Azoarcus olearius: one gene and its partner. The protein of the gene in region 2 binds, or shares a complex with, the protein of the main gene of each other region. Links are inferred from orthologs where the notes say so. Each region holds a gene or a part of one and is shown on either strand. Other genes may lie near its edges.

Region 1 (5,448 bases), 230 kb from region 2 along the record:
CGCCCGCTTCAGCCAGACGCTGCCGGCGGCGCACAACGCCTTCGTGTATGTCTATCGCGGTAGCGTGCAGGTGGCGGAAACCCGGGTGCCGGCGCAGCGCATGGCGATCCTGGCCAACGCCGCCGAACGCGACGGCGTGGTGCTGGAAGCGGTGGGCGGCGACGCGCGTGCGCTGCTGATCGCGGGCCGGCCGCTGAACGAGCCGATCGCGCAGTACGGTCCCTTCGTGATGAACACCGAGCAGGAGATCTATCAGGCACTGGCGGATTTCCGCGAGGGCCGGCTGGGCGAGGCGGCGTAACCCGCAGGCTGCGTCACCCTTGTCCTACGCGCAAAAGGCCGTTTGTCGCACACCCGACAAACGGCCTTTTCCAACTCCTTGAAACAACGCGATTTTACCCGTGGCACCCGGCTTGCTTTCCTTGCCATGAACCCAACGCCTGCAAGGAGCGCGTCATGCCGAAGCCAAAAAAACACGTCCTCGTCTGTGTCCAGGGCCGTCCGCCCGGCCATCCCCGCGGTTCCTGTCAGCAAAAGGGCTGTGGCGAGGTCCATCAGGCCTTCCTCGAAGCCTTTCAGGCGCGCAACCTGTGGAATGAATTCGCGGTGACCAACACCGGCTGCCTCGGCCCCTGCATGGCCGGCCCCAGCGTGCTGGTCTATCCCGACGCGGTCATGTACGGCGGCGTCACCGCGGCCGACGTGGGCACCATCATCGACGAGCACCTGATCGGCGGCACGCCGGTCGAGCGGCTGAAGGTTCCGGCCGAAATCTGGGGGTGATCATGGAACAGGGCACCGAACTGCTGCCGGGCGAGATCGTCCGCGCCGCCGAAGACATCTACAACGACGGCGGCGTGCCCGACGTGCCGGAGGGCGCGCTGCTCGCCGCCGAAGGCGCGCGCGGCGTCATCGTCAAGGTCGGCCACGTCGAGGCGATGCAGGACGTCGCGATCTACATCGTGCGTTTCCAGGGCGCAGATGAAGTGCTCGGTCCGCCGATCGGCTGCCTCCGCGAAGAACTGGTGCGCGAGGAGACCGCTCCGGCGGTCGCCAACTGAGCGCGATGCGGATCGCCGTCGCCACGCAGGACTTCAGCCGCGTCTCGGGGCACGCGGGCAAGGCGCGCGAATGGCTGGTGTACGACTGCCAGCCCGGCGCGCCGCTGCCGCAGCCCGAACAGGTGACGCTGGAGAAGTCGCAGCTGTTCCACTATTTCGACGACGTGGGGCCGCATCCGCTCGATGGTGTCGAGCTGATCGTCGCCGGCAGCGCGGGCGACGGCTTTCTGCGCCACATGAGCAAGCGCGGCGCCCAGGTGCTGCTGACCGGCGAGTCCGAGCCGGAGGTGGCCCTGCAGAAGCTGATCGCGGGCGAAACGCTGGCCGACACCCGCTTCGATCCCACCCGCGCGCTGTGCGCGCTGCGCGACCTGTTCTCGCGCCACTGATCACCGGCGCCGCCGTGCTCCGCGCGCGGCGGCCTCCGTTTTTCCGCGCCGGCTGCCTCCGGGCGGCCGGTTCCACAGGGGAAGCCGCATGCCACGCTCCGTCCTAGCCGATCACGAACTGGCCGCGTTGCTGGCCGACGACGTGCCCTGCGGCGATCTCACCACCGACGCGCTGCGCATCGGCCCGCAGCCGGCGCGGCTGAGCTTCATCGCGCGCCAGCCGATGACCGTGTGCGGGGTCGAGGAAGCCGTGCGGATGTTCGAACTCGCCGGCGCCGCGGTGAAGGCCGAACTCGCCTCCGGCGACGTGCTCAGCTTCCAGTCGCCCATCCTGACCGCCGAAGGCGATGCCGACGTGCTGCACCGGGTGTGGAAGACCGCCCAGGTGCTGGTCGAGTGGGCGAGCGGCATCGCCAGCAGCGCTTCCGCCATCGTCGAGGCCGCCCAGCACGACGGCCGCCGCGTGCCGGTGGCCTGCACCCGCAAGACCGTGCCGGGCACCAAGGCGCTGTCGGTCAAGGCGGTGCGCTGCGCCGGCGCCAGCATGCACCGCTTGGGCCTTTCGGAGACCCTGCTCGTGTTCCCCGAGCACCGGCTCTACCTGGATGAGGCCCCGGCGGTCACCATCGCCCGCCTGCGCGCGGCCGAAGCGGAAAAGCGCATCGTCGTCGAGGTGGGCTCGGTGGAGGAGGCGGTGGTGTGGACCGAGGCCGGCGCCGACGTGATCCAGCTGGAGAAATTCCCGCCCGAACGGGTAGCCGAATGCCGCGCCGCGATCGCCCACAGCCGGATGCGCCCCTTGCTGGCGGCCGCCGGCGGCATCAAGGCGGACAACGCCGGCGCCTACGTGGCGGCGGGGGCCGATGTGCTGGTGACGTCGGCGCCATTTACTGCGGCGCCGCGGGATGTGAAGGTGACGTTCTTGCGGGATTGAGGACGGCGAAACGCGCTTTTTTTCGGCGGCGAGGTGATGAGCGCCTCGCTCCCGCTCCTTCAAGGGGTGAGGACGCCGTTTCGGCTAGCATTGCTTGCCGCCTGCTGAACGACGGAGCGAAGCGAAGGCACCCGGGCGGGCCCAATTTGCTCCCTCCCCTTCAAGGGGAGGGCTGGGGTGGGGATGGGGTTAGGCATGGCGCTGAAGCCAACCCCATCCCCCTCCCAACCTCCCCCTTGAAGGGGGAGGGGAAAAACCTTCCAGGTGCGGAGTCTTCGCTTCGCCTCGCAAACAGGAAGGCATCAGGTTGTGCTCGCCGAAATCCTGCTCCGCGCCCTTGAAGGGGGAGCGGAAAAACCTCTCACCCCTCGCGCGCCAACGCCGCCAGCGCTGCCACCTGCGCCGTGATCGGCTCCGGCACCGCCTGCTCGCCCGCCAGCATCGCGCGGATGCAGGCCACGTTGTCTTCAATCGACGGGCTGTCGGGCAGGCCGGCCAGCGGCGGCGCGCCGCCTTCCTCACCCGGCACGCCGATGCTGGCGATGCCGTCGCGGAACACCTGCATTTCCGGCGTGCGCCGCGGATTGGCGTAGATCTCGCCTTCGGTGCCGCGCAGCAGCATCGCGCGGCCGCCGTCCTCGCGCAGGAATTCGCCCATGCGTTCGAGGTATTCCGGGTGCGTCACCGCCACCACGCGCACGCTGTAGCCGCGGCAGGGGTCGATCAGCTTGGCCATGATGTGGCCGCTGCCTCGCAGGCCGAAGCGGGTGCGCAGCGCGAGCAGTTCGGCCATGCCCGGCAGCATCTGCTCGACGCGCAGGCAGGCAAGGCGGCCGGCGGCGAGTTGCGCGGACGCGGCGGCGGCATCGGCGGCAGGATGGATGTCGAGCGCGGCGAGCAGTTCGAACGGGCTGACGCGGGCTTCGAAGTCATGCCGGCCCTGGATCAGCACCGGCACCCCTTCCCGCGCCAGCAACAGCGCGACCAGCGGCATCAAATTGGGCTGGCGGCGCGCGCCGTTGTAGGTGGGCAGCACCACGCAGCGCGGGCCGGGCGGAACGGTCACCTGGGCGGTGCGGGCGTCCATCGCGCGCTTGAAGCCGAGCAATTCGGCGAGCGATTCGCTCTTGACCCGCAGCGCGATCAGGATGGCGCCGAGTTCGAGGTCCGGCACGCGGCCGTCGAGTATGTCGCCGAACAGGCTTTCCGCCTGGGCAACGTCCAGCGGCCGCGCGCCCTTGGCGCCACGGGCGATTTCCTTGATGATTGGGGCGTAGCTCATGCCGGCATTATCCGCGCCTGAGCAGCGCGCTGGAACCCGCGGCCGCCGCCTTTTTCTCCCTTTCCCTGTTTCTCCCGGAGCCCACGATTATGGAAGTCGGATTCATCGGACTCGGCCTGATGGGCCGCCCCATGGTGTTGAACCTGCTGAAGGCCGGCCACACGGTGCACGTGTGGAGCCGCCGGCGCGAATCCATGGTGCCGCTGCTCGAAGCCGGCGCCGGCGACTGTGCGAGCGCCGCCGAGGTGGCGAGCCGCGCCGCGGTGACCTTCAGCATGGTGGCCGATGCCCCCGACGTCGAACAGGTGACGCTGGGCGAGGGCGGCGTCGCCAGCGCGGCGCGTGCGGGGCATATCCATGTGGATATGAGCACGATCGCCCCTGCCGCTGCGCAGGCGATCGCCGCGCGGCTGGCCGAGCGCGGCGTCACCCTGCTGGATGCGCCGGTGTCCGGTGGTGAGGTTGGCGCGATCGCCGGCAGCCTCACCATCATGGTCGGCGGCGACGCCGCGGCCTTCGACACGGTCAAGCCGGCGTTCGAGGCGATGGGCAAGTCGATCAACCGCATCGGCGACTCCGGCGCCGGGCAGGTCGCCAAGGCCTGCAACCAGATCCTCACCGGCGTCGGCGTGGCGGCGGTGGCCGAGGCGCTCAACTTCGCCACCCGCAGCGGCGTCGATGCCACCAAGGTGCGCGAGGCCCTGCTCGGCGGCTTTGCCTACTCGCGCATCCTTGAAAACCACGGCCAGCGCATGCTCGACCGCAACTTCCGCCCCGGCTTCAAGGCCTGGATGCATCAGAAGGACATGCGCATCGTGATGGAAGAGGCTCACCGCCTGGGTCTGGCGCTGCCGTCCTCGGCGGCCACCGCGCAGATGTTCAACGCGATGGTCGGCAGCGGCCTCGGTGAGGACGATTCGATCGCGATGCTGAAGCTGCTCGAACGCATGAGCGGGGGCGCGGGCGAATGAAGGTCGGCTTCGTCGGCCTCGGCGTGATGGGCGTGCCGATGGCCGGCCATCTGCTCAAGGCCGGTCATCAGGTGGCGATCTGGGCGCGGCGGCCCGATGCGGCGCAGGCACTGATTGCCGACGGCACGCTCGCCGGCGCCGAGCTGTGCGCCACGCCGGCGGCGCTGGCGGCGCGCAGCGAGGTCGTGATCAGCATCATCACCGCCAGCGCCGACGTCGAGGCGCTGGCTTTCGGCGACGACGGACTGGCGGCCGGTTTCGCGCCCGGCGCAATCCATGTAGACATGAGCACGATCGCGCCGACCACCGCGCGCGCACTCGCCGCGCGCTATGCGCAGCAGGGCGTGGGCTGGGTGGATGCGCCGGTGTCCGGCGGCGGCACGGGCGCGCGCGAGGCGACGCTGGCGATCATGGCCGGCGGGGAGGCAGAAACCCTGGCTCGCGTGCGGCCGCTGTTCGAGGTGCTGGGCCGCACCGTGGTGCACATCGGCCCGGCCGGGGCGGGGCAGGTGGCCAAGGCCTGCAACCAGATGATCATGGTGGCCGCGATCCAGGCGAGCGCCGAGGCGATGCACCTGGCCAACGCCCACGGCGTCGACCTGGCGGCGGTGCAGCGCGCCTTGATGGGCGGTTCCGCGGCTTCGCGCGTGATGGAGGTGATGGGCGGGCGCATGGTGGCGCGCGACTTCGGCGCCGGCATCGAGGCCCGCCTGCATCACAAGGATTTCGCCATCCTGATGGGCGAGGCGGTGGGGCTCGGGGTGCCGCTGCCGGTGGCTGCGCAGGTGTGGCAGCAGCTGAATGCGCTGAT
Region 2 (6,096 bases):
ATACGCCTGCGCAAGCACGTCGGCAAAGCGTTCCTCGATGGCCTTGCGGCGGATCTTGAGGTTGGCGGTCAATTCGCCGTCGGCAATCGTGAACGGCTTTGCCGCGACGACGATGGCACCCGGGCGCTGGTACTCGTTGAAGTCGCGGACTGCGGCGGCGACGTCGGCGGTGATGCGTTGCTGGGCGGCGGGGTCGTGCACGGTACTGCTCAATGGATGGTCGGGGCGCAGCGCGAGGATGGCGACGGTATAGGGTCGCTGACTGCCGGTAAGCACGGCATGGTCGACATACTCGATCTGCTTCAACGCCGCTTCGATCGGGGCGGGGGCGATGCGCCGCCCGGTCGAGCTCTTGAAGACTTCGCTCTTCCGGCCTTCGAGCCAGACGAATCCATCTTCATCGAGTCGGGCGTAGTCACCCGTATGGAGGAAGCCCTCGGCGTCGATGGGCGAGCTTCCGTCGCCGCCGACATACCCCGAGAACACGCCCGCGCCACGCACGAGCAACTCGCGATCCTCGGCGATCTTCACTTCATTGCCCGGCAACGGATGCCCGACGCTCCCGAAGCGGTACGCGTCGAGCGTGTTGAGCGCGACTGGCATCACGTTCTCGCTGATGCCATAGGCTTCCAGCACGAGCCAGCCGAGGGCATGGAACCGCTCCATCAGCCAGCCCGGCAAGGGCGCCGACCCGCTGACCATGAACTGCAGGTTGCGTCCCATGACTGCCCGCAGGCGCACCAGCACCGCATCGGCCAGCGGTTGCAGCATGCGCCAGGCGAGCGCCGGTTCGCGGCCGGCGCGCCGTGCACGCGCAATCCGTTCACCGACCGACCAGGAGGCGGCGACGAGCAGGCGCACCAGCCGCGGTTGCCGGGCGAGTTCCGCCCTGATGCCGGCATAGAGCTTTTCGAAGAAGCGCGGCACGCCGATGAAGAGCGTCGGCTCGATTTCCGGCAGCAGGCGGGCGATCTGGTCCGGCTTGTCGACCATGTAGGAGCGTGCGCCGCAGGTGAGTGCGCAGAAGTTGATCATGCGCTGGAAGAGGTTGGACAGGGGTAGCCAGCACACCAGCCGTGCGTCGTCCCGGATTGCCGGGAAACGGTCGAGGATGGTGTCGCAGGCGAGCAGTATCTGACGGTGGCTGTAGGCAATGCCCTTGGGTTTGCCGGTGCTGCCCGACGTGAAGACCAGGGTCGCGATGTCGTCGGCAGCGGGTTCCGGGAGTAAGGCCTCGCATGGCGTGGTGAGCTGTGAGAGGCAGGGTAGGCCGGAGTCGGACGGAGCCTCCGCCTGCACGATGGCGTGCCAGTCGCCCGGGTGGAGCGAGCGGAGTTGTTCGAGCCGTTCCGCGTCGGGTGCGACCACGAGCGCGGGGCTCGCGATTGCGAGGATGTGGCGCAGGTTCTGCGGCGCGTCGTGGGCGTCGATGCCAACCACCGCGGCACCGGCGAGAAGCGCCGCGTACTGGCAGCACTCCCAGTCGGGACCAGTCGGCAGCATGATCGCGACGCGGTCTCCCGGGCGGACGCCAAGGCGTACGAAGTGGGTGGCAAGGTGCTCGGCCCGTTCCAGCAGCGCGCTCCACGGCACGGGCTGCCAGTCGCCGTCCGCGTTGCGCAACAGGAACGCCGGCGCTGACGGGGTGGCGGAGACGCGCTGGCGAAGCCGGCCGGGCAGCGTCTGGGGCGGGGTGGCAACACTCACGGCATCCGGCCCTGCACCAGCGGGGGATCGTAGGCGCCGCGGGGTAGCGTGATGCGGAGGTCTTCGTCCTTCAGGTCCAGCCATGCCATGCTGCGCCGGACTTCCTTGCCCAGCCCGATCTTGTTGCGGATCATGAAGTCGACCACCGGCGCCATCACGCGCCAGTAGTTGCGGTTGGCCTTGCCTTCGCGGATCAGCGCGGCGAATTCCGGAGCGTAGGGGTTGTAGCCGAAGTGCTTGAGGTCCGAATACATCATCAGCCAGTTGATCGGATAGTTGCTGACGATGGGGCTGGCGTGGGCGCTGCGCTTGACCAGCCCGAGTTCGGCCACTTTGCGGATGACTTCCGCCTGATCGTATTCCCACGCATGGTAAGGCGCCAGGTAGCGCGGAAAACGCGTGCCCTCGGGAAGCCGGGCCGGGTTGTAGAAGGCTGAAAGTTCCTGCGCCGAGAACGCGCCGCTTTCCTTGAGATGCGGTGGCGTCCAGTCTTCTGCCCGGATCAGCTCCGGGGAAAACTCGTAGAGCATGCGTTCCGGCTCGGGCTGGCCTGGCGAATAGCCAGCGAGGACGAGGGGAATGTTCTTCTCGATCGCGAGCCGGATTGCCGCGCCTTCGAACAGCGGAGCGTAAACGTACGAAACCGAATAGACCGCGCCGCGCGCCTCCTGATTACACAGCAGGTAGCGGAAGAGCTTGGTCAGGAAGTCGTGCGCGGGCGTGAATACGAGGTGGTCGATGTTGAGCTTGCGCAGCGCCAGGCGGATGTTGTTCCACGCGACGTCGGGCAGGTCGATGTTGCAGGTGTAGGCGAGCACCCGCAATCCGTACTCCACCTTCAGCTTGTGCAGCAGCCACAGACTGTCCTTGCCACCGCTCAGCGGGACGATGCAGTCGTAGTCCGAGCCCTGATGGTTGCGTGCCGCGCGCAGCGTTTCTTCGAGGTCGGGGAGAAAGTTTGCGGCGACGGTGGCGATTGGCGCGCGACTGGAGGGCGCGCGGCAGGCGGCGCAGACCCCGCTGGCGTCGATGTCGGCTCCGGGGACTGCTTCGGGCAGAAGACACTTCCTGCACTTCTTCACGACGGCTTCCTTCCAGGGGAGGGGCGTTGCCCTGGATGCAGGCAACGGCGGGCAGGGCGGCGGTTTTGGAAGGATTGTACTGCGCCGGCATGCCAGATGGCATGTCGGCAGCAGGGCAATTGCCGACTGCCAGCAGCAGAAGGAAGGGCGTCGGACGGGCGCCGCGTGCCTGGGCCGCCTAGCGGACGACCAGGTTGTCGCGATGGATGAGTTCGGGCTCGTCGATGTAGCCGAGCAGTTGCTCGATCTCGCTGGTCGGGCGGCGCAGGATGCGACGGCATTCCGCGCTGCTGTAATTGACCAGGCCGCGCGCGAGTTCGGTGCCGTGTTCGTCGCGACAGGCGACCGCGGCCCCGCGTTTGAACTCGCCCTGCACCTCGACGACGCCGACCGGCAGCAGGCTACGGCCGTCGTCGAGTGCGCGCGCGGCGCCGGCATCGACGATCAGGCTGCCCGCGAGTTGCAGGTGGTCGGCCAGCCACTGCTTGCGGGCCTGCAGCGGCGTGCTGTCGGCATAGAGCAGCGTGCCCACCGCTTCACCGTCGGCCAGACGCAGCAGCGGGTCGGTTTCACGCCCGCTGGCAATGCAGGTGTGCGCGCCGCTGCGGGCGGCACGCTGCGCCGCGCGGATCTTGGTGATCATGCCGCCCTTGCTGATGCCGCTGCCAGCGCCGCCCGCCATGGCTTCGTACTGCCTGTCCTCAGCGCGTCCCTCGCTGATCAGCGTCGCATCCGGGTCACGCCTCGGGTCGGCGGTGTACAGGCCGCGCTGGTCGGTGAGGATGATCAGCGTGTCGGCTTCCACCAGATTCGCGACCAGGGCGCCGAGGGTGTCATTGTCGCCGAACTTGATCTCGTCGGTGACGACCGTGTCGTTCTCGTTGATGATCGGGACGACGCCCAATTCCAGCAGCGTGACGAGCGTGGAGCGCGCATTCAGATAGCGCGTGCGGTCGGCGAGGTCCTCGTGGGTGAGCAGGATCTGAGCAGTCTGCAGGCCGTGGCGCGAGAACGCCTTTTCATAAGCCTCCACAAGCCCCATCTGACCCACGGCGGCGGCGGCCTGCAGCCGGTGCATCTCGTGCGGCCGCTTGACCCACCCCAGGCGCTGCATGCCGGCGGCGATCGCGCCCGAGGACACCAGCACGATCTCGCGACCCCGCGCACGCAGCGCGGCGATCTGTCGCGCCCAGTCGTCGAGTGCGGCAGGATCCAGCCCCGCGCCGTTGTTGGTCACGAGGGCGCTGCCGACTTTCACGATAAGCCGGCGCGCATTCTTGATCTTGTCTCTCATGATGTCGATTCGGCGCAGGTGTTCAGCGGGCGTTCGGGTCGGCGTCCTCGCCGTCGGCGTCGTCGTCCAGCGCGTCCTCGGCCAGATCGGCCTCCAGCGCTTCTGCCTCCGCGGCGCTACGGGCGGACTGCGCGGCAGCCAGCCGCTGGCGCTCTTCTGCCTCGCGGGCGGCCTGCTGGGCGTGGATGTTCGCCCGTTCGCTGTCGAGGAAGTCCTGCAGCGCGAAGATCAGCCCGCGGCAGCCCTCACCCTGCAACGCCGATATCTCGAAGTGGCGCTCGACTTCGCCATACGCTTCGAGGAAAGCCGCCACGCGCGGCGCCCGGTCTTCGGGTTCGAGCAGGTCGAGCTTGTTCAGCACCAGCCAGCGCGGCTTGTTGTAGAGGCTTTCGTCGTACTTGCGCAGTTCTTCGACGATGGCGAGCGCGTCACGCACCGGGTCGACTTCGGGGTCGAAAGGCGCGAGGTCCACCAGGTGCAGCAGCACGTGGGTGCGTTGCAGGTGGCGCAGGAACTGATGGCCGAGACCGGCACCCTCCGCCGCGCCCTCGATCAGGCCGGGGATGTCGGCGATGACGAAGCTGCGGTTCTCGTCGGTACGAACGACGCCGAGATTGGGCTGCAGGGTCGTGAACGGGTAATCGCCCACCTTGGGCCGCGCCGCGGACACCGCGCGGATGAACGTCGACTTGCCTGCGTTCGGCATGCCGAGCAGGCCGACGTCGGCAAGCACCTTCAGTTCGAGGTGCAGATTGCGGCGCTCGCCTTCCTGCCCCATCGTGCGCTTGCGCGGGGCGCGGTTCACGCTGGACTTGAAGTGCAGATTGCCAAGCCCGCCGCGGCCGCCCTGCGCGAGCAGGACGCGCTTGCCATCGACGTCGAGGTCGGCGATCGGCTCGCCGCTGTCGAGATCGCTGATCACCGTGCCCACCGGGAAGTGCAGCGTGATGTCCTCGCCACCCTTGCCGTAGCAGTCCTTGCTGCCGCCGTTCTCGCCGCGTTCGGCGCGGAAGCTGCGTTTGAAGCGGTATTCGACCAGCGTGTTCAGATTGCGGTCGGCCACTGCATAGACGCTGCCGCCCCGTCCGCCGTCGCCCCCGTCGGGGCCGCCACGGGGAATGAACTTTTCGCGGCGGAAGGTGGCTGCGCCGTTTCCGCCGTCGCCGGCGACGACCTCGATGCGGGCTTCGTCAAAGAATTTCATGTTCGTTTGCCTGTGGGCATAAACAAAAAAGCCCTACCGCAAGGATAGGGCTTTTTCTTGCACGACGCGGGGATCAGGCGGCGGCAGCTTCCTGCGCGGCTTCGATCACCACGGTGCGGCGCTTCGCGGCGCCCTTGACCAGGAACTTGACCGTGCCGTCCTTGAGGGCGAACAGGGTGTGGTCCTTGCCGATGCCGACGTTTTCGCCCGGGTGGTATTCGGTGCCGCGCTGGCGCACGATGATGTTGCCCGCGAGCACGAACTGGCCGCCGTAGCGCTTGACGCCGAGTCGTTTCGATTCCGAGTCGCGGCCGTTACGGGAACTACCGCCAGCTTTTTTGTGTGCCATGTCGCTACCTCCTGCTTACGCCGAGATCGCTTCGATGCGAAGCTCGGTGTAGTTCTGACGATGCCCCTGGTGCTTCTGGTAGTGCTTGCGGCGGCGCATCTTGAAAATCTTGACCTTGTCGTGACGGCCGTGGGAAACCACGGTCGCCTTGACGGCGGCGCCGGAAACCACCGGGGTGCCGATCTTCACCGACTCGCCCTCGCCGACCATGAGAACCTGGTCGATGGTGATTTCGGAACCCACGTCGGCCGGTATCTGTTCTACCTTGATCTTTTCGCCGGCGGCCACGCGATACTGCTTGCCACCGGTTTTTATCACCGCGTACATGGTGTTGCTCCGTTGATGGTTTTGCAAAGAATCGCGCACTCTAGCGATGAGGCGAGGAAATGTCAATGTTAATCGGCACTTAGTCGCGGCAACGGGCAGGGCGCGGCGGGTGCCCCCGCACCCGCTGGCGCGC

Evidence for each region. Proteins that work in one complex are often made in the same cells at the same time.
Region 1: the proteins of cgtA (region 2) and ybiB are in contact, whole or in part, in a crystal structure (PDB 8BFT), measured with the Escherichia coli proteins. The link is inferred for Azoarcus olearius from one-to-one orthologs.

The regions. Positions count from the first base shown.
Region 1 is NZ_CP016210.1:3,785,202-3,790,649, reverse strand. The notes cover bases 1,707-4,694. They hold ybiB (DNA-binding protein YbiB), read right to left. Parts: upstream 3,667-4,694; coding sequence 2,746-3,666; downstream 1,707-2,745. Other genes in these bases: dqs_RS17260 (NAD(P)-dependent oxidoreductase), read left to right, coding at 4,634-4,694; dqs_RS17265 (NAD(P)-dependent oxidoreductase), read left to right, coding at 3,756-4,637; modD (ModD protein), read left to right, coding at 1,707-2,384. Outside these bases: dqs_RS17295 (pirin family protein), read left to right, coding at 1-301; dqs_RS17290 ((2Fe-2S) ferredoxin domain-containing protein), read left to right, coding at 457-783; dqs_RS17285 (nitrogen fixation protein NifZ), read left to right, coding at 786-1,061; dqs_RS17280 (NifB/NifX family molybdenum-iron cluster-binding protein), read left to right, coding at 1,067-1,450; more of modD, read left to right, coding at 1,539-1,706; more of dqs_RS17260, read left to right, coding at 4,695-5,448.
Region 2 is NZ_CP016210.1:3,552,981-3,559,076, reverse strand. Bases 3,197-6,096 are described here. They hold cgtA (Obg family GTPase CgtA), read right to left. Parts: upstream 5,288-6,096; coding sequence 4,106-5,287; downstream 3,197-4,105. Other genes in these bases: rplU (50S ribosomal protein L21), read right to left, coding at 5,652-5,963; rpmA (50S ribosomal protein L27), read right to left, coding at 5,361-5,636; proB (glutamate 5-kinase), read right to left, coding at 3,197-4,083. In the rest of the region: dqs_RS16290 (AMP-dependent synthetase/ligase), read right to left, coding at 1-1,707; dqs_RS16285 (adenine nucleotide alpha hydrolase family protein), read right to left, coding at 1,704-2,789; more of proB, read right to left, coding at 2,968-3,196. UniProt on the Escherichia coli protein: An essential GTPase which binds GTP, GDP and possibly (p)ppGpp with moderate affinity, with high nucleotide exchange rates and a fairly low GTP hydrolysis rate.